DNA from 3 places in the Salinivibrio sp. PR932 genome. Region 1 is predicted to be linked to each of the others. Evidence: predicted binding sites of a transcription regulator. Region 1 holds the regulator's gene; each other region holds the start of a gene.

Evidence for each region. Region 1 encodes PurR, which represses purine synthesis genes. Its sites were predicted from a motif close to TNANGNAAACGTTTNCNTNA; they were not measured.
Region 2: pckA (phosphoenolpyruvate carboxykinase (ATP)) is a predicted target of PurR. The motif match lies at 2,182-2,201, and genes of this name have one in related genera.
Region 3: BZG84_RS04590 (NCS2 family permease) is a predicted target of PurR. The motif match lies at 5,078-5,097, and genes of this name have one in related genera.

The regions. Positions count from the first base shown of each region.
Region 1 is NZ_MUFM01000007.1:51,198-58,215, reverse strand. Features, by position in the region: gene BZG84_RS05100 (FecCD family ABC transporter permease) at 1-150, shown strand, start outside; gene BZG84_RS05095 (heme ABC transporter ATP-binding protein) at 147-923, shown strand; gene purR (HTH-type transcriptional repressor PurR) at 1,184-2,188, shown strand; cyclic di-GMP riboswitch class I at 2,369-2,471, shown strand; gene BZG84_RS05085 (TfoX/Sxy family DNA transformation protein) at 2,579-3,172, shown strand; gene lpdA (dihydrolipoyl dehydrogenase) at 3,457-5,592, shown strand; gene BZG84_RS05075 (ABC transporter substrate-binding protein) at 5,605-6,759, shown strand; gene BZG84_RS05070 (ABC transporter permease) at 6,772-7,018, shown strand, end outside.
Region 2 is NZ_MUFM01000014.1:17,754-24,771, reverse strand. Features, by position in the region: gene BZG84_RS08750 (AsmA family protein) at 1-266, opposite strand, end outside; gene pckA (phosphoenolpyruvate carboxykinase (ATP)) at 393-2,021, opposite strand; gene hslO (Hsp33 family molecular chaperone HslO) at 2,351-3,226, opposite strand; gene hslR (ribosome-associated heat shock protein Hsp15) at 3,269-3,673, opposite strand; gene gspC (type II secretion system protein GspC) at 3,876-4,838, shown strand; gene gspD (type II secretion system secretin GspD) at 4,910-6,889, shown strand; gene gspE (type II secretion system ATPase GspE) at 6,886-7,018, shown strand, end outside.
Region 3 is NZ_MUFM01000006.1:84,617-91,634, forward strand. Features, by position in the region: gene BZG84_RS04565 (glutamate-5-semialdehyde dehydrogenase) at 1-45, opposite strand, end outside; gene proB (glutamate 5-kinase) at 65-1,219, opposite strand; gene crl (sigma factor-binding protein Crl) at 1,305-1,706, opposite strand; gene frsA (esterase FrsA) at 1,821-3,074, opposite strand; gene gpt (xanthine phosphoribosyltransferase) at 3,232-3,687, opposite strand; gene BZG84_RS04590 (NCS2 family permease) at 3,744-5,036, opposite strand; gene BZG84_RS04595 (aminoacyl-histidine dipeptidase) at 5,788-7,018, shown strand, end outside.

The DNA.
Region 1 (7,018 bases):
GGTGCCCTGTTACTGACCTTGGCCGACATTGTTGCCCGTGTCATTGTCGCACCCGCCGAATTGCCGGTTGGCATTATTACCGCCCTAATGGGGGCTCCTTTCTTTCTATGGCTTCTTATTCAACAACGAAAAGCAGTGGTTCACGAATGACAGATTCTGCCCTTCAAATCTCCAAGCTCAGCTATGCGCTTAACGGCCGTCAACTGCTAAGCGAGATTAATCTCGCCTTTACTGCCGGCCAGTTACACGTTTTACTCGGGCCGAATGGTGCGGGGAAAAGTACACTGTTAAAGCAATTGATTAGCGACAAACATCAACATGGCAGTGTGCAGTTTTGGCAACAGCCAAAGAGCCAGTGGCAAGGCGAAGAATTTGCCCGACGAGTTGCCTTCCTGCCCCAACATAGCGGGCTCACGTTTGCATTCTCAGCACAAGAAGTGGTCGAGATGGGGGCGACACCACTAAAGGCAAACCGAGAACAGATCGCGGCCCTGGCTAACGAGCAACTAACGGCATGGGATATTAGCCATCTTGCTCATCGACCGTATCCGATTTTGTCTGGCGGTGAAAAACAACGCGTACACATGGCGCGCGTGTCATTACAGCTGGCACAAACCGCACCGGATCAAGCGATTCTGATGCTGGATGAACCCACTTCGGCCTTAGATATTACCCATCAACATTACACCCTAAAGCGCTGTCGAGCACTCGCTGACCAAGGAATGACAGTACTCGTAGTGTTGCACGACCTGAATTTGGCGGCGCAATACGCCGATCAACTGCATTTTCTGAAAGCAGGTCGAATCGTCCTATCCGGCGATCCGTGGCAGTGTTTTAGTAGTGATAGAGTGGCAGACATCTACCAATACCCGCTGACCGTATTGACGCACCCAGAGCATAACTGCCCACTGATCGTGTCTTAATTGACAAATACATCATAGCTGGCTCACAAAACCGCCTGTTGGTCCGTTTTCGCTGATCAGACCAATTGCGAGTGTGCGCCAACCTAAGTAAACTGAGAGCGCAACCGATTAGCTATGAGAATGGATGAAATCGGATTCGTTACCTTCGCAACCGTCTGATGTGCCGGGATTGTGAAAGACATCGCCGCTGAGAAACAGCGGCGTTTTTCTGTAAGGTCGCGAGTAACGATCCCTACGCATTACTACAAAGAAGAATCAAGATGGCAACGATTAAAGATGTCGCGCGTCTCGCCGGTGTATCGACCACGACGGTGTCGCACGTGATAAACAAAACCCGCTTTGTCGCAGAGAAGACGACTGAGAAAGTATGGCAAGCGGTTGAAGAATTGAACTACGCCCCAAGTGCTGTGGCGCGAAGCTTGAAGTGCAATACAACACGTACACTGGGTATGTTGGTGACTAAATCCACCAACCCCTTTTTCGCCGAACTGGTTCACGGTGTGGAAGACTATTGCTATAAGCAAGGCTACACGCTGATTCTCTGCAATACCGAGGGTAACCTTGAAAAGCAACGCGACTACCTGCGTATGTTGTCTGAAAAACGCGTCGACGGACTCATTGTGGTGTGCTCTGACCTCAACGAAGATTTGATGCTGTTATTAGAAAAAAAACGCGATCTGCCTATGGTCGTGATGGATTGGGGCAGTCATCATATCGATACAGACCGTATAGAAGATAACGCTGAATTGGGCGGTTACCTTGCTACCAAACACTTTATTGATAATGGTCATACTAGGATTGGCTGCATTTCTGGCCAAATGGATAAAAATACCTGTAAGCATCGCTTAAACGGTTATTTCCGCGCGTTAAAAGAAGCCAACATTCCAGTAAATGAAAATTGGTTGATTGAGGCAGATTTTGAAGCCGATCAAGCGCAAATTGCAGCGAAGCAATTAGCGACAATGTCAGACCGCCCGACCGCTGTGTTTTGTTTTAATGACATTATGGCATTAGCGGCCATTAGTACATTTAACGAGCACGGCTTGAAAGTGCCAGATGATATATCGGTGATTGGTTACGATAATATTGATCTCACCGAGTATTTCTCGCCACCATTGACAACTATTCACCAGCCCAAACGCCGCCTAGGCAAAACGGCCGTCAAGCTCTTGCTCGCGCGAATTGCCAACAACGAGACTCAACAGCAAGTGTTCGAAATGCAACCTGCACTAGTGAGTCGACAGTCAGTTAAAACACTATCTTAATGTTTTAACGAAATTTTTATGAAGAGCACCGTCAATGCCTTGGCGGTGCTTTTTTACGCGACTACTCTTCCTATAGTGCTTTTACTCTAGTTCATCAATTACACCCACCCTGAACCAAGATCACACTTTGCGTAATAGGAGAGGACGACATCGGTGTCTAATTATTATATGCTTAATAGCGATTGAACAAGGCAAACCATGGCGAAAGCATGGGACGCAAAGCCTCCGGCCTAATGGTAATTTGACATGATGTCAAAATATCAACGGTAGCGGGGTTGCCAACATATCAAAGCTGACAAATTTGATGGCTCGTTGACAATTCTGCGATCTTGCCTTGTTACATTATGACGTCTTTTTTAGGCATTAGTAATTCATCGAGATTTTAATCAAATGGATAAACCAGCTTTAAAGAACGCAATGAAGTTATTTGCCAAATTGGGCAGTATAAAGTCCCGTTCAATGTTTGGTGGGTTTGGTATCTTTTGTGAAGACACCATGTTCGCACTTGTCGTTAACAACACTCTCCATTTACGTGCTGGAAAAGAAAACGAAGCACTATTAAAAAAACAAGGCTTATCACCCTACGTGTATAAAAAGCGGGGCTTTCCCGTTGTGACGAAATATTTTGCGATTCCTGAATACTGGTGGGATGACCAAGATAAACTGCTCACTGAAGCCAAAGAAGCGCTGGATGTCGCGACACGCGATCGTACTTTGAAAAAACAAGCCGCACCGTCTCGTTTAAAAGACTTGCCTAATTTACGGCTCGCGACCGAGCGCATGCTGAAAAAAGCAGGTATTGAGACGCCTGAAAGCTTACAGCAACAAGGTGCCGTCAATGCCTATAAAGCGCTCCTTTCTGCGCATGAAAAAGAGCTAAGCTTGGAGTTACTGTGGTCACTAGAAGGTGCGATTACTGGCAAGCATTGGTCTGTGGTTCCACCCCAACGTCGCCAAGAATTATTACAACATTTAGAAAATTAATTCCTCACAACCCCCATACCTCTCTACCTTTTTTGTGAGCAATGTTCGCGTCCAACACCGCCTTTATGGCGGTGTCGCTTTTTCTGAACGAGCTAAACGCTCAATAAATCATCATTCAAACTAATTTCTGACTAATAGCGAAAGTTTCTTGCGATCGGTCGGGTCTGGTTAAAGGTACGATTAAGGACACAGTTCCTCAATGTAACCGACAAATCAGCCAGTTAATTCAGCTACAGTACCTAAAGTAATAACTGGGACCCATTTACTATCGGACGAGACACAGTATGCCAGTAAAAAAGATATTGCTTGGTTTAGTGGTGGTGGCGCTTGTAACACTTTGGTTCAGTTTAGATCTCAGCCAGTGGCTCACGCTTGAAAACGCCAAAGCACAACAAGTGGCATTGAATGATTACATTATCGAAAACGCGACCATCGCAAGCCTGGTGTTTTTTGTCGGCTATGTGGTGATGACCGCCCTGTCCTTACCGGGTGCGGCAGTGGCCAGTCTATTGGGCGCGGCACTCTTTGGCTTTTGGTGGGCATTAGTGTTGGTCTCCTTTGCCAGCTCGATTGGCGCTACCCTCGCCTTCTTGGTCAGCCGTTTTATGCTACGTGACTGGGTCCAAGCTAAATTTGGCAGTAAGCTCGACACCATTAATCGCGGCATAGAGAAAGACGGTCGCTTGTATCTGTTGACCCTCCGCCTGATCCCGATTTTCCCGTTTTTTCTGATTAACTTGGTGATGGGACTAACCTCGTTCAAAACCCGCACCTTCTATTGGGTTAGCCAGTTAGGGATGCTGCCAGGCACCGCGGTATACGTGAATGCAGGGACCCAACTGGCCCAAATCGACGCACTCGGCGATGTGGTGTCTCCGTCGGTGCTTGGCTCTCTCGCCTTACTGGGTGTCTTCCCACTACTGGCAAAGTGGGTCATGGCTTGGATCACGCGTCGTAAACGCTATCAAGGTTGGAACAAACCCCAACAGTTTGACCGCAATATGGTAGTGATTGGTGCCGGTGCAGGCGGCTTGGTATCGAGTTATATCGCTGCAGTGGTAAAAGCAAAAGTCACGCTGGTTGAAAAAGGTTCGATGGGAGGAGACTGCCTAAACACCGGATGTGTTCCCTCAAAAGCGCTAATACGCGCGGCAAAAACCATGCGAGAAATTGGCAAGGCCAAAACGTTTGGCATTCATACCCAAACGCCAGCTGTTGATTTTTCGGCCGTGATGGCACGGGTTAAACAGGTTATAACCCACATTGAGCCTCACGATTCGGTCGAGCGTTACACCAAACTCGGCGTGGAGTGTGTGCAAGGTGAAGCGCACATCGTTTCGCCATGGGAAGTTGAGGTGAACGGCGAGCGACTGACCACTCGCAACATCGTGATTGCCACAGGCGCACGCCCCATGCTGCCCCCGATTCCCGGTTTGGCTGAGGTCACGCATTACACCTCGGATACGATTTGGTCTCTGGCTGAGCTGCCACCACGGTTGTTGGTTTTAGGCGGTGGCCCCATTGGCGCGGAATTGGCGCAAAGCTTTTCATGCTTAGGCAGCCAAGTGACGCTCGCGGAAATGGCTGACCAACTTCTTAGCCGTGAAGACAAAGATGCCGCACAGCTAGTTGAGCAGGCGTTAGAGCGTGACGGTGTCACGGTTTTAACACAGCACAAAGTCAAAGCATTTGAACACAGTGATAATGAGCAAATCGCGTTACTCGATGGCCCTGACGGTGAGAAGTCTGTCTCATTTGATGCGGTGCTAGTCGCGTTAGGGCGCAGTGCCAACACCAAAGGATTTGGTCTCGAAAAGCTCGATATTCCAGTGACCGAGCGTGGCACTATTCAAATCAACGAGTATCTGCAAACCGTCTATCCGAATATCTATGCGGTAGGTGATGTAGCGGGGCCGTTTCAGCTCACCCACGCCAGTGCCCACCAAGCGTGGTATGCCGCCGTGAATGCACTATTCGGGCAATTTAAACGCTTTCGTGCTGACTATTCAGTAATGCCTTCCGCGACCTATACATCGCCAGAAGTCGCGCGTGTGGGCATCAATGAAAAAGAAGCCAAAGCCAATCAGCAAGAGGTGGAAGTGACCTATTACGGCATTGATGATCTGGATCGCGCGATCGCTGATGGAAATGACCACGGTTTTATTAAGGTACTGACACCGAAAGGAAAAGATACCATTCTGGGGGTGACTATTGTTGGCGAGCATGCAGGCGACTTGCTCGCAGAATTTACTCTCGCCATGCGGCACGGGTTAGGACTGAATAAAATTTTGGGCACCGTCCATCCGTATCCAACCATGAGTGAAGCGGTGAAGTATACCGCTGGAATGTGGAAACAAGCCCATGCACCCGAGAAGCTGCTTAACTGGGTCGAAAAATATCATCGTTGGATGCGTCACTAATTGAAAAGGAAGATGACAATGAAACACTGGATAGCGGCGTTAACATTGGCAATTGCGAGTACTGCCAGTTTTACTGCCTCTGCAAGCGCGGAAAACAACAGTTGGGAAAGTATTGAGCAACAAGCCAAAGGTCAAACTGTTTACTTTAACGCATGGGGCGGCAATCAAGAGATCAATGCTTACCTGCGCTGGGCAAGCCGCGAGTTACAACGCGATTACGGTGTCACCCTGAAACATGTCAAAGTGGCGGATATCGCTGAAACCGTCAATCGCCTGCTTGCCGAAAAGACCGCCGGTAAGGATAGCGGCGGCAGTGTCGATATGGTTTGGATTAACGGCGAAAACTTCAAATCGATGAAGGAAAATGATTTGCTGTACGGCCCTTTTGTCAGCACGCTCCCCAATTGGCAAATTGTCGATAAAAGCTTACCGGTTGAAGAAGACTTCACGGAGCCTACAGACGGCCTCGAAGCACCCTGGGGGGTGGGACAGCTGGTGTTTATCCATGATCAGAAAACCTTGGCCAACCCACCTCGCTCTTTCGCCGAACTGTTAAGTTTGGCTAAAGCATTCCCTGGCCGTATTAGTTACCCCAAACCCCCTGAGTTTCACGGCACCAGTTTTCTGAAAGCGGCGTTACTCGAGCTCACGGACAGCCGCGAGGCACTTTACTTGCCGGTTGATGAGGTGGATTTTGACGCCGTGACCGCACCATTGTGGCGCTATCTCGACCAACTGCACCAAGTCTCTTGGCGCGAAGGCGCGCAGTTCCCATCGGGTAGTGCTGAAACTATCCAATTGTTGGACGATGGTGAGCTTCTCGTCGCGATAGCGTTTAACCCCAATGCAGCAAAAGCGGCGGTGGCCTCTGGAAAACTTGCCCCATCAGCGCGTGCGTTTGCCTTTGACCAAGGCGCGCTGTCTAACATTCACTTTATGGCGATTCCATACAACGCCAATGCCAAAGCCGGTGCCATGGTCGCCATCAACTTCTTAATGAGCGAAAAGGCACAGCTGCGCAAAGCCGATACCCAAGTATGGGGCGATCCACCCGTCGTGAAGCTGCCTGACACCGCCGAAGTTAGCCGCTTTAACACCCAACCCGAGCCACACCCAAGCTGGCAAACCGCGCTTGAGCGCGCTTGGCTGAAACGCTACGGCCAATAGAAAGAGGTTGATATGGCACGTTTGCTGTTTGCCATTACCCTAACGGTGTGCTGCCTACCCTTGTTGCCAGGGGTGGGCGGCTTATTCGCGACCGCCTTTGCATTCTTACCCACACTAGGGCTGACAGAGGCTAACTTTAGCGGCTGGCAAGCTGTCATGGCATGGCCGGGGCTATCACAATCTATTCAGCTAACGCTCATCTCGGGGTTAGGCAGTAGCCTGCTCGCGGTGGCACTTAGCTTTATGATTTTACAGGCTA
Region 2 (7,018 bases), on a different contig from region 1:
GTGGCGGGGTCTATATAAAGTTGTAGTTTGTCCGCATGCCAATCGGTTTGGGAGGCTTGATAATCCGGTTGAATCAATGTCAGTTGCAGCGGTGAGCGCCAGTGATACCCCACTTGTGCCGCGGTGAGTTTACCGGGTAACAGAGTCTGGGAGACGGTATTAAAGACAGGTGTGCTGTATCGGGTATGCAAAAGCACCACAACCACGAAAAGCGCGGTGACAATCAGGATGATCAAGCTGGCAATCAGTTTGGCCAGGATGCGCATGGGCAAATCCTATCGGAGCGAGAAACGGTGACGATGAATGGATTAAGACTGGCGCAAAAGTGGCCTAAATTCAACTGCTAGGCAAAAAGTACGCCCCATATTGCTATGGGGCGTAAGTGGGATGATTTAGTCGAGCAGAGGCCCGGCTGAAACCAAAGCAGCCCCTTCTGGGGTGTCGGTATACTTGTCGAAATTATCGATAAAGCGTTGGGCAAGGTCCTTCGCTTTGCTTTCCCACTGGAGTGGATCGACATAGGTATCACGCGGGTCAAGGATGCCATCGTTGACCTCGTCGAGTGAGACGGGCACGGTGAGATTGAAGATAGGAATCGTCTTCGTTTCTGCTTTCTCAATCGAACCATCTAAGATAGCGTCAATAATGGCGCGGGTATCTTTAATCGAAATACGCTTGCCTGAGCCGTTCCAACCAGTATTCACTAGGTAGGCTTCTGCACCTGCCGCTTCCATACGTTTGACCAACACTTCTGCATACTTGGTTGGGTGCAAGGTCAAGAATGCGGCCCCGAAAGCAGCTGAGAAGGTAGGTGTCGGCTCGGTAATACCACGCTCAGTGCCGGCCAGTTTCGCGGTAAAGCCAGACAGGAAGTGATACTTGGTCTGCTCAGGCGTCAGTTTAGACACCGGCGGTAGCACACCAAACGCATCCGCGGAGAGGAAGATCACCTTGTTGGCATGTCCGCCTTTCGACACTGGCTTAACGATATTATTGATATGATAAATCGGGTAAGAGACTCGGGTGTTTTCGGTTTTGGAGTTATCGTCAAAGTCGATACGGCCATCACCGCGTACAGTGACATTTTCAAGCAGCGCATCGCGGCGAATGGCATTGTAAATATCGGGCTCTGCTTCTTTGGACAGCTTAATGGTTTTTGCATAGCAGCCGCCTTCAAAGTTAAACACACCATGATCGTCCCAGCCGTGTTCGTCGTCGCCAATCAGCTGACGCTTCGGATCGGTGGAGAGGGTTGTTTTACCCGTGCCAGATAGGCCGAAGAAAATCGCGACGTCGCCGTCTTTGCCCATATTTGCCGAGCAGTGCATGGACGCGATGTCTTGCAAGGGCAAGAAATAATTCATCATCGCAAACATGCCTTTTTTCATCTCGCCGCCGTACCATGTCCCGCCGATAAGCTGCATGCGCTCGGTAAGATTGAAGACCGTGAAGTTTTCCGAGTTCAAACCCTGCTCGCGCCATTTATTGTTGACGCATTTAGCACCGTTCATGACCACAAAGTCGGGCTCAAAGTCTTTTAGCTCTTCATCGGTAGGACGGATAAACATGTTTTTCACAAAGTGCGCTTGCCACGCCACTTCGGTGATCACACGGATCCGTAAACGTGTGTTAGGGTTGGCACCGCAGTAGCCATCAATCACAAACAGACGTTTGCCAGAGAGTTGCTGGGTGACTAAAGCTTTTAAATCTTTCCAAACGGCGTGATCAATCGGCTTGTTATCGTTTTTCCCTTGATCGGACCACCACACGGTATCGCGGGTGGTGTCATCACGCACAATGTATTTATCTTTTGGTGAACGGCCAGTAAAAATACCGGTATCCACCGCCACAGCGCCGAGCTCAGTCACCACGCCTTTTTCGTAGCCTTCCAGCCCAGGTTTGGTTTCTTCCTCGAACAGCTGTTCATAAGAGGGATTGCGAATGACTTCTTTGACATTTTCCAGACCATGACGGGAAAGATCGATGCCGGCGACTTCGGATTCGACGTTCAGGACAGTCATAGGTGCTCCTTGGGGTAAGATGTTGTTAACTGTCTTTATGCTAGCAACCTGAATAGTGCCATTCAGGGAGTTACTGCAAAAAATTACCGCACGCACACTAGGGCTATTTTGATTGTAGGGTACTGACCACCAGGTGACGTGACTCCCTCTATGGTAACGCTTAGTTAAACGTTTGCGCTACCCACAGAGCTCTTATTGTTTGTACAAAATTAATGCGTAAAAAAATGTGAGATGTGTCCGAGGAGACCAAGAAAAAAGCCAGCTTGATGCTGGCTTTTGAACTAAGTTGGGTTTCTTTGTTTTATGCAACTAAATATGTAGCACGTTTTTCACTGCATTTGTGACGATGAATCGGCATTCTGCTCAAAGATGGCTGCGACATCGACGCTGTCAAACGCATAATCACTGCCGCAATAATCACAGTGCAAACGAATTGTGCCCATTTCTGCAATCATTTTATCGATTTCGCTGCGCTCAATCGCGGCTATCGCTTGTGCGCTGCGCTCGCGTGAGCAGCTGCATTTAAAGCATACTGACTGAGGATCGAAAACGGTGACGCTTTCTTGGTGATATAGACGATAAAGGACGTCTTTTGCGTCAAGGCCAAATAATTCGTCATTTTTAACCGTTTCGGTCAGCTTCGCCAAATGGTCAAAGTCGTTATCGTCCCCTTTGCCATCCGGTAGCACTTGCAGCATCATTCCGGCCGCGTGGCGTTTGCCTTCAAACTCACCGGTGCGCAACCAAAGTCGCGTTTCCAGTTGCTCTGAACGCGCAAAGTAGTCTTCAAGGCAGCCTTGCAGATGATCCGAGTCTAAGCCCACAATGCCTTGATAGCGTTCGCCGTCGACTGGTTCGATGGTGATAATGAGCTGCCCCTTACCGAGCATTTCAGGTAGAGTTGCATCGGCTTTGATGTCGCCTTTCAGGCGTGCGGTACCGCGCAGTTGCTGCTGGTGGTCACCATTGATCACCGCCAGTGATACCGGACCGTCGCCTTGTAGTTGCACGGTAATCGAGCCTTCAAATTTTAAGGTGGCAGTGAGTAAGCTGGTGGCGACAAGCATCTCCCCCAATAGCGCTTGGACGGGCGCAGGGTAGTCTTGGTTTTCCAAGATGCGTTGATAGGTTTCATCGAGCTTGACCAGCTCACCACGCACAGACACATCTTTAAATAGGTAACGGTGTAGTTGATCGTTTGACATGCAATCTCTCTCCGGCTTAGGGCCTGGTTAGTGGGATCGGCCTTACTCTATGCCTTGTTTAAACTTACGAATATCTCGGCGTTGTTTCTTATCCGGCCGGCTTTCTGGGCGCGGATTGTGTGCGTGTAAGCGACGCATTTCCGTGTTGTGCTCACGCTGTTTGATACTGTCTTGGGTTTCTTGATACAGCGTCTGCGCAATCGGCGCACCCTGACGCTGCTCTGATAATTCTAATACAGTAATGGTTTTTTCTTCGTGTCCTTGCCGAAGTCGGATCTCAGCACCTACTTCAACCATTTTGCTAGGTTTGGCGCGCTGGCCATTATAATGCACCTTACCACCGTCAATCATGTTGCGTGCGATTGACCGTGTTTTGTAAAACCGTGCGGCCCATAGCCACTTGTCTAGCCTGACTGCCGTCAAGGGCGCCGATGCGTGTGTTTTCATGACTCAACTCCTGCGCAATCCGGATGGGCGACATTAGCACAAAAATTCCTTTAGAGCAGTATCACAACGTCGAGGTACAATCTGACCTAAATGTGTTGGCTTGGTTAGGATGTGGGGTTACGACAAAAATGAAAATTATCTCAATATCACATCGTGTTTTTGCTAGTATGCCCAGCTTTTCGTAATCTAATGATGGAACTTGATGGTAAAAAAAGCCATCAATGGACACTCGGTGACTCAATTTGGTTTGGAAGGGATGATGCGTAAGGCAGGACGCCAGCATGGCACGTTCACTGTGTCACCGCAGCAGGTGGCACGACTTGCGACGTGGCTAAACATTTTACTGTTCCTCGTTCTGGCATGGTTGGCTGGGCGAATGGTGTGGGCGTTTTATGCGCCTGCACCCGCACCTGTATTGTCCGTAGCAAGCCAGTCGGCGTCGTCCTCTCGCGCTGCGACGGATCCTTTTTCGTTGGCTCCTATCGTCAATGCCCAGCTGTTTGGTCGCTATCAAGCAGCCGCTCAACCCACGCAACACGCAGTAACCAATGTCCCTGAAACCCGGCTACGCCTAACTTTGGTTGGCGTGGTGGCCAGTACCGATCCTAAGCGTGCATTGGCCGTGATCGCGAACGGCGGTCGTCAAGTGACTTACGGTGTGGGTGAGCAGGTGAAAGGGACCCAAGTCAGTGTCGATCAAGTCTTATCCGATCGGGTGATATTACGCCAAGGGTCAAGACGCGAAGCGCTCCTTATGCCAGGGGTCGATGCAGATAGTACACCGCAGACCGTTTTTTCCTCCCCTACTGATGCGTCGACGCCCCCAAAGTCGATGGCGACCAAGCGGCAGACCAGCCCTGACTGGCCTGCCGACTTAGCGCAGCAGCTTAGCCAGAACCCGCAACGCTTATTTGACTTTGTGCAGCTGTCACAAGTGCGCGAAGGCGATCAAATAAAGGGCTTTCGCCTCACTCCGGGACGCAATCCAATCTTTTTTGAGCAATCCGGCTTACAGGCAGGGGATATTGCTGTCGCTATCAATGGCCTGACGTTAAGTCAGTCCGCAGCACTGCCTGATATTCTAGGACGCATTCAACAACAGGGATCGCTTGACTTGGTGATCGAGCGACAAGGACAACAACATGACATCTCGATTCAACTTTAATCCACAGCATTCGCCGTCAGCGGCAATAGGAGTGTGACGTGAAGGTCAAACAACGACTGATCCCCTATCTGATGGCCGCGAGCCTTCTCTTTTCTGGTATCCCAGCCGGTGCCGCTGAGTTTAGTGCCTCTTTTAAGGGCACAGATATTCAGGAGTTTATTGAGATCGTTGGCCGCAATCTCGAAAAAACCATCATTGTTGATCCCTCGGTTCGTGGCACCATCAATGTCCGCAGTTACGATACCCTGACTGATGAACAGTACTACCAGTTTTTCTTAAACGTACTCGAAGTGTATGGCTTTGCCGTGGTCGAGATGGAAAATGGTGTCGTTAAAGTGGTCCGCGACAAAGATGCCAAAACCTCACCGGTACCTGTGGTCGGTGAAGACGATAGTGTGGTGGGAGATGAAGTTGTCACTCGCGTAGTCGCGGTAAAAAATGTGTCGGTACGTGAGCTATCCCCTTTGTTGCGTCAGCTTATTAACAATGCGGGAGCGGGTAACGTAGTCCACTACGATCCGGCTAATGTGATCATGATTACTGGGCGTGCAGCGGTCGTGAATCGCTTGACCGATATTATCCGTCGTGTGGACCAAGCCGGTGATAAAGAGGTAGAAGTGGTGCGTTTAGATCACGCCTCTGCCGCAGAAATGGTACGGATTGTTGAAGCGTTAAACGAGCGAGATAACGCCAATAATGCCCCCGATCTCCTTAAACCACGCTTTGTCGCTGATGAGCGCTTAAACGCCGTTTTGGTCTCAGGTGAACCTAAGGTACGCGAACGAGTGAAAAAGCTGATCAGACAGCTTGATCAGGAAATGGCGACCACAGGTAATAGCCGAGTCATTTACCTGCGCTACGCCAAAGCGGAAGATGTGGTAGATGTTCTTCAAGGTGTGTCAGATAACTTACTGAAAGAAAAAGAAGAGAAGAGTAAACCGGGTGCCCAAAAGCAAGCGGTACAAATTTCTTCGCACCAAGGCACCAACTCGTTGGTGATCACTGCGCCGCCCGATATCCTCAAAACCTTGGAAAGTGTGATCTCTCAGCTGGATATTCGTCGTGCGCAAGTACTGATTGAAGCACTAATCGTAGAGATGTCAGAGTCTGATGGCGCCAATTTAGGCATCCAGTGGGGCTCGCTTGAAAATGGTGGCATTCAGTTCACCAATACAGGAGTTGGTGTATCGAGTTATCTCGGTGGATTAGAGGCGACCAAAGACAGGACACGTACCGAAACGCGGATCATTGACGGTGAAGAAAAAACTGTTGAAATCAAAGAGTCAGGTGATTACTCCGCGCTCAATGAAGTTTTAGGTGGATTAAATGGTATTGCCGCCGGGGTCATTATGGGAGATTGGACCGCGTTGGTGACTGCGGTGGCCTCGAATAACGAATCCAATATCCTTTCTTCACCTAACCTGATGGTGCTGGATAATCAAGAAGCGTCGTTTATTGTCGGTGAGGAAGTCCCTGTGATTACCGGTTCACGGACCGGTTCGAATAACGATAACCCGTTCCAAACCGTCGAGCGTAAAGATGTGGGTATCAAGCTAAAAGTTACCCCACAAATCAATGAAGGTTCTGCGGTGCTCTTGGATATTGAGCAAGAGGTGTCGAATGTCTTGGGGGCCAGTGGCGCCGTGGATGTGCGCTTTGGTAAACGCCAATTAAACACGTCAGTGATGGTGGGCGATCAGCAAATGATTGTGCTCAGCGGTTTGATTGATGAGCGTACTGTAGAAAGTGAGTCCAAAGTACCGTTATTGGGAGATATTCCGGTGTTGGGTCATCTGTTCAAATCCACTTCTACGGGGACAGAAAAGAAAAACCTGATGCTGTTTATCAAGCCCACCATTATTCGTACCGGCTTAACCGCAGATGGTGTGACACAGCGTAAGTATAACTACATCCGTGCCGAACAACTGCTGCGCGCACAAGATGGGGTCAAATTGATGCCAGATGCGCAAAAGCCTGTATTACCTGATTATAAGAGTGATGCGGTGATGCCGGCCGAAGTACGTGCATTACAAGCGGAGCTAGCAGGATGACGGATCGAACGGTCGCACTCGCGAACGAGCCAGAGAGTAAATGGCAGTTACCGTTTGGTTTTGCGCGTCGTCATGGGGTTCTAATTCAGTCCGATGCGTCGCAGGCACGGCTATTGTGTTTGCCGTCGG
Region 3 (7,018 bases), on a different contig from region 1:
GTAAGCCGCCTCTTTGGCCGCTTTCCCCATCATTTGTAAACTCATGTTGTGTGCATCTCTTTTATTAATCGCCAATAACGACAAGGTCGTCTCGGTGTATGGCTACCGGTCCATACTCATAGCCTAAAATATCTGCGATTTGTTGGCTATGTGCGCCTGCAATACGGCGAAGATCGGCTGCTGAATAACGGCAAATACCGCGCGCAAGGCATTGCCCCTCTACAGAGTAAATGCGCGCGACTTCGCCACGCGCAAAGTCACCTTTAACGCTTACGATGCCTTTACTTAGCAGGCTGCTACCTTTTTGCGTCACTGCCGTCACCGCACCGGTATCAATGGTAATATCTCCCGCAGGAGGTGGTCCGGCTAGAATCCAGCGTTTACGGCTTTCTAGTGGGCTCTCTAGCGGCAAGAATCGAGTGCCCGCGCTGTTACCGGCGACCACGTTTTGGATCACTTCAGGCTTGCTGCCAGCGGCAATCGTGACTTCTATGCCCGCACGTCGCCCAATATCTGCAGCCTGCAGTTTCGTTGCCATGCCACCGGTGCCAAGACCTGTGACACTGCCTCCCGCTAATTTGCGTAAGGTTTCATCAATCGTATGGACTTCCCGAATAAGCTCGGCATCGGGTTGCGTTCTCGGATCCGCCGTAAAGAGTCCGGGTTGATCGGTAAGCAGCAATAATTTGTCTGCGTTGGCTAAAATCGCAACCAGCGCTGAGAGGTTGTCGTTATCACCGACTTTGATCTCAGATGTCGCCACCGCATCATTTTCATTCACAATGGGAATGATGCCGTTATCGAGTAACGCATGGAGCATGTCTCGCGCATTGAGAAAACGCTCGCGGTGATCCAAATCGGCGCGGGTCAGCAGCATCTGTCCGACTTGAAAGCCATAAAGACTGAAAAGATGCTCCCAGGTTTGAATTAAACGGCACTGCCCGACGGCTGCGAGCATCTGCTTGTTGGCGACCGTGTCAGCCAACACCGGATAATCAAGGTGCTCTCGCCCAGCAGCAATCGCTCCCGATGAGACAATGATCACTTGATGGCCTTGTTGGCGCAGGCGCGCGCACTGACGAACCAACTCAACCATGTGGGCTTGGTCAAGGCGTTGCGAACCGCCAGTCAGCACACTGGTGCCTAATTTTACAACGATGGTTTGAGAAGAGACGGTGGCTGCAATGTCACCGTCTCGAAGCGCGTCTTGAACTGTCATGATTGCCTGATTGACTAAAAGATAGATGTCTCTTTTATCAATCCCATGCCCATTTAACAAGGACTGAAATCAGGCAAATCACGTTTTAGTTAGAAAGGGCGAGTTCTGGCTCGGTCAGTTTTTGACTTGGGGAAAGGGAAAGCGATAGGTCATCGACCACTAATTGGCATAATTTGGTGTAGAAACTATCAAGGGTTTTCTCAACCTCCGCGCGCTGTTTGGCAGGGACGGCTTTTGCTAACCATTCCCCATGCTCGTCATAGAGGCCATACCCGTAGTGATAACGGAACCCATCGTCTTCTGGGGTCAACACTAACCACCATCCCCAGAATTCGCGTGCATCGGGCTCTTTTTTCGCATCGACGCAGACAGACAAGCTATCGAAAAAGTAGCTTTGTTCATCAGATTGCCCATCACGAAAATACGGGCCTAGCGCAGTAAAACGTGTTTTCAACCGTCCATGAGAAAGCGGGAGCGTTTGGGTCATGGTGTCCTCCAGTGGCACTCTATCTACCTAAGCTCAAGGTATATCATGACGTTATCGGTCAGGTGAACGCCAATCCCCCGCTTTCCGCACTTGATCACACCTTCGCCACCTTGGTTACAAAATATTGGCAAACCACGAGACGGTCTCGCTCAGCGCACGATGGTAGCCGTCATGCAAAGGCGTATTCGGCAATGTCACCGCTTTACCGCCACGACTATAGGTTGCAATCAGTTTGTTGTCGGACTCCGGACAAACCGGATCATCTTTCAAACTCAAGGCTAAAATGGGCACTTCGGTTCGCCGTCCGGTGAGTAAGCCTTGGTTTTTGAGTGACCACGCCTGTAGCCGTGTCCGAAGCGTGTCGATAGGAATATGGCGACCGAGCCGCGACCCTAGTGTATCGAGGTACATGGGTGGCATTTTTTTCATCATTTGTGCATTGGTTAATAGCGAATGCACGATGCCTCCCAGCGCCGCACTCGCTTTGACTCTGTGTGGTTCAAGAAAGGCTAACCGTACCGCCGGATTCGCGCCAAACCGGATCCCCATGGTGCCCACACGGTGGTGATCCACCCAAGGTACCTCCGCCAGTTTATCTAACATGGCACGATGTAAGCGGCTGGTATCTTCATTGAGATGCCAATGACTGCTGTGACCCACTGATGGCATATCTAAGGTCAATACCGCGATATCTGCGGGGGCAAAGTAATCGACGAATACCCGCCATAAATCGGTTTGCAAACTGTCTAAGCTGCCACTGAGAATGACCACCGGCAGGGTCGCATCGGTTCTTGGCAGATACAGGTAACCTTTTAGCGATTTGCCATCGAGCGTTGTTTCTACGGTTTTAACCGTGAAGGGAAGTTTATCCATCGCATGCTCAAAGGCTTTATAGGCCAGCGTTTCCGATTGCAAAGCGAGCGTATCGCCTTTGAGGTGAGGATACGCCGCGATACCGAAATAGGTACAGGCTTGCAGCCATTGCTGACTCGCCGCTTGATGCTCCCCTTTGTCTGCCAGCGCTTGGGCGCGCTTTTGATGCTGCATGCCCACTGCTGTCCACTCGTAGTTCCAATTTCCCGAGCGGTAGCCTTCTACCGTATCCAGCAGACTGTCGACGGAGCGTGAATTATCCGAATGAGCAATACGGGCAAAAATGGCTTCCATCTCTACCGGATCTACTCCTTGCCACGTCCATTGTCCACGACGCCGCATTCGATACCAGCTGCGCTCGCTGTCTCCATCAAACGCCGAATAACTCGCTTGATCGATTTGCTGGATAGCGCCAAACAATGTCGACGTTTCTTTGGCATGTCTGTGTTTGGCAAACAGCTTGACCGACAAATTTTGAGATTCGCTTTCCGACACGTTCACTCCCGAGCGTTCAGTTTATGACGCTCCTAGTGTAAACCATACTCACAGCAAGGCCATGATTTTCAGTCAATCGCGTCCCTAGAAACGAAAAAACGCCGCAACTGTGTGCGACGTTTTGTTGACAGCAGATTATCAATAACCTTGCTAGCTATTATTTGGCAATCGGATCCACATAGCTCACCGCCATATCCCATGGCTGCTCAATCCATGTGTCTTGCGCAATATCGACGATATAATCGTCAACAAGATGCTTACCCGCAGGTTTGGCGCTTACAGTCACAAAGCGTGCTTTGGGATAGAGTTGGCGTACCATTTCTGCGGTTCCGCCTGTATCAACCAAGTCGTCCACCACAATAAAGCCTTCACCATCCCCCGGTGCTTGTTTCACGACACGCATATCGCGCTGATGATCATGATCGTAGCTCGAGATACACACCGTATCGACATAGCGAATGCCTAGCTCACGGGCAAGAATGGCGGCAGGCACCAAGCCACCGCGACTCACAGCAATAATTCCCTGCCACTGGTCAGCGGGTAGCAGCCTCTCCGCCAATTGGCGTGTGTACATCTGCATGTTGTCCCAGGTGATGATGAACTTGTTACTCATGATGAAAACCTCGTGGCGTTTCTCGCCTTGTTATAACGTCAATGTGGGCGGCTGTTTTACACCAAGAAAACGAACTTGAGTAAGAACAATCCAGCCAAGATCCAGATACTGACAGGGACCTCACGCCCTTTGCCCGCAAAGGTTTTTACGGCACAAAACGCAATAAAGCCAAGGCCAATCCCGCTCGCAATCGAGTAAGTGAGCGGCATCAGCAAGCACACCACGACCACAGGTGCGGCTTCGGTCAAATCTCGCCAGTTAATCCCTACAAGACCTGACATCATCAAAATCGCAACATAAAAGAGAGCGCCAGCTGTTGCGTACGCTGGGACCATACCTGCGAGCGGCGCAAAAAATAGCGCAAGCAAGAATAAGATCCCTACAACAACAGCAGTGAGTCCTGTACGGCCACCCGCTGCTACCCCTGACACACTTTCAATATATGAGGTTGTATTCGACGTGCCTAAAAGCGCCCCGACCGATGTCGCGGTACTGTCTGCCAGTAATGCACGATTTAAACGCGGCAGTTTACCATCTTTGTCCAAAAGTTCCGCGCGCTGTGCCACACCCACTAAGGTTCCTGCGGTATCAAAGAGGTCAACAAACAAAAATGCGAACACAATAGACACCAAACCAACTTCAAGGGCTCCGGCAAAATCAAGCTGCATAAAGGTCGGCGCGAGGCTTGGTGGCGCAGACATCACACCGTGGTAAGGGACATCACCCGCGACAATACCAATCACAGTGACCACTAAAATCGCAATCATGACCGCCCCTTTTAGGCCACGATGCACCAAACCAATTGTGAGGAAAAAGCCGAGTGCTGCCATCGCTGGCGCAAATGCCGTCACATCACCCAGTGCGACCAGGGTTGCCGGGTGATCCACAACGATCCCCGCATTTTGCAGTGCGATGAGCGCTAAAAACAAACCGATACCCGCCGAGATACCGGTGCGCAGTGACATAGGAATCGAGTTGATAATCCACTCACGAATTTTCAACACACTGAGTAGAATAAAGCACAAGCCCGAAATAAACACCGCAGCCAGCGCAACCTGCCACGAGTGGCCCATTTGCAGCACCACTGTGTAGGTGAAGAAAGCGTTAAGGCCCATACCTGGCGCTTGAGCGACCGGATAGTTGGCGACAATTCCCATCACAAAACAGCCGACGGCAGCAGCCAAACAGGTGGCAACAAATACGGCGCCCTTGTCCATTCCTGCTTCAGCCAAAATAGATGGGTTCACGAAAATGATGTAGGCCATGGTGAGGAAGGTGGTCACACCGGCAATAACTTCGGTGCGAAGATCCGTGCCATGCTCGCTGAGTTTAAATAAACGCTCTAACATCGTTGGTATCCCGAATAAAAGGTGGCGCATCATAAGATGCAAAAGGAAAACGTTTGCGTGTCAAAAATTGGCGCAAATCTTACCGATCGATGAAGGAAATTTCCAGCACGAAACCGCATGAATTGATCGGAATGTCATGACTCTCGTGATGGTTGCCAACAAGATTGTCTATCATGACTGGCTTATCAGGCATCTGACATACTACCCATAAAAAAAACGCCACAACTTTGTGTGGCGCCAGAACTAAAGCGTTTGCTTCTGGATCAGAAATGTCTCTGTAAGAGCGGGGGAATCGTAAAACTTACTTGCGGTACCCGAACGGCGCCGGATACGTGAATCCTTTGGTATATACTGACTGTTGGTTCCAGTAGTAGTTAGATACCATACCTTCCATCGTTTTTACCTCTCTCAAGTTTAAACCTAATGTTGTTCACATTTTGTCTCGGTTCCTTGGAGGCGAATACTCGGGTTCACTCCATGAACAATCGATAACCTGTGTTATCAGTGTCTAGATAATAACCCACACGTAATTATATTACAAGCAATAGAGTGACTAGAGTCACAAAAAGTTCATATTTTGTAGTTTTATTACGCCCACCACGCCTAGATATCCGGCATGCACTCTGTTTTTCCTTCCCTTGATCCTGCGACTGTCACCACCTAGTCGACAGTGGTATGCTTGGTAAAGTCCATCTATTTCAGTAAGGCCTACTGTTTAAAAGGCCAACAATAAAATAAAATGGAGTCTACCGTGTCTGAGATCAGCCAATTATCACCCCAGCCTGTTTGGGCTTTTTTTGACCAGATTTGTGCTATTCCACATCCCTCTTACCACGAAGCACAATTGGCAGCATTCATTGTCGATTGGGCGAAAGGCCGAGGTTTAGAGGTTCGCCAAGATCCCACTGGCAATATTTTTATCCGCAAACCGGCGACGCCGGGAATGGAAAACCGCAAAGGTGTAGTACTACAAGCCCACCTTGATATGGTGCCGCAGAAAAACGAGCACACCGAGCACGACTTTACCACCGATCCGATTCGCCCTTATATCGATGGCGAGTGGGTCACGGCGGATGGCACGACATTAGGCGCCGATAACGGTATTGGGATGGCCTCCTGCCTTGCCGTCTTAGCGGCTGATGACATTGAACATGGCCCACTCGAAGTGTTGCTTACCACCAATGAAGAAGCTGGGATGGACGGTGCATTTGGCCTAGAAGCAGGCTGGCTTGAAGGGGAAGTGTTACTGAACACAGACTCCGAACAAGAAGGGGAAATCTACATGGGCTGTGCGGGCGGCGTCGATGCTAGCATGCACTTTCCGGTCGAGCGTCACACCATCGGCGACAATTTTACGCGTTTTACCGTCGGTATAAAAGGCCTAAAAGGCGGCCACTCTGGGGTGGATATTCACACGGGTCGCGCCAATGCCAATAAGCTACTTGCACGCATGCTCAGCCATCACCTCAGTGAGATTGATGTCAGCCTGATTGCATTGCGAGGCGGTACATTGCGTAACGCCATCCCGCGTGAAGCCTTTGCAGATATTGCCGTGCCAGTCGAGCAAAAAGACGCATTAGCCGCGGCGATAGATAACTACGCGCAGTTGCTTCACGATGAGTTGGGACGCTTGGAGGAGAACGTCACTGTCGTACTCGATGCGTCTGACAATCAAGCCGACCCATTGACCCGAGCCGTACAATCTCGGCTACTCGCGGCCTTAAACGCGGCGCCAAACGGTGTCATACGGATGAGCGATGATGTTCCGGGTGTGGTAGAAACCTCACTGAACTTAGGCGTTATCCAAACCGATGAGCATACTATTACGGGATTGTTTTTGATCCGCTCATTGATCGATTCAGGGCGAGAAATGGTGCAAGGCATGCTGCACTCACTGGCTGGTTTAGCGAACGTGACCGTCGAGTTTTCCGGCGCTTACCCGGGATGGAAGCCTGATCCAGACTCTGAAATCATGCATATTT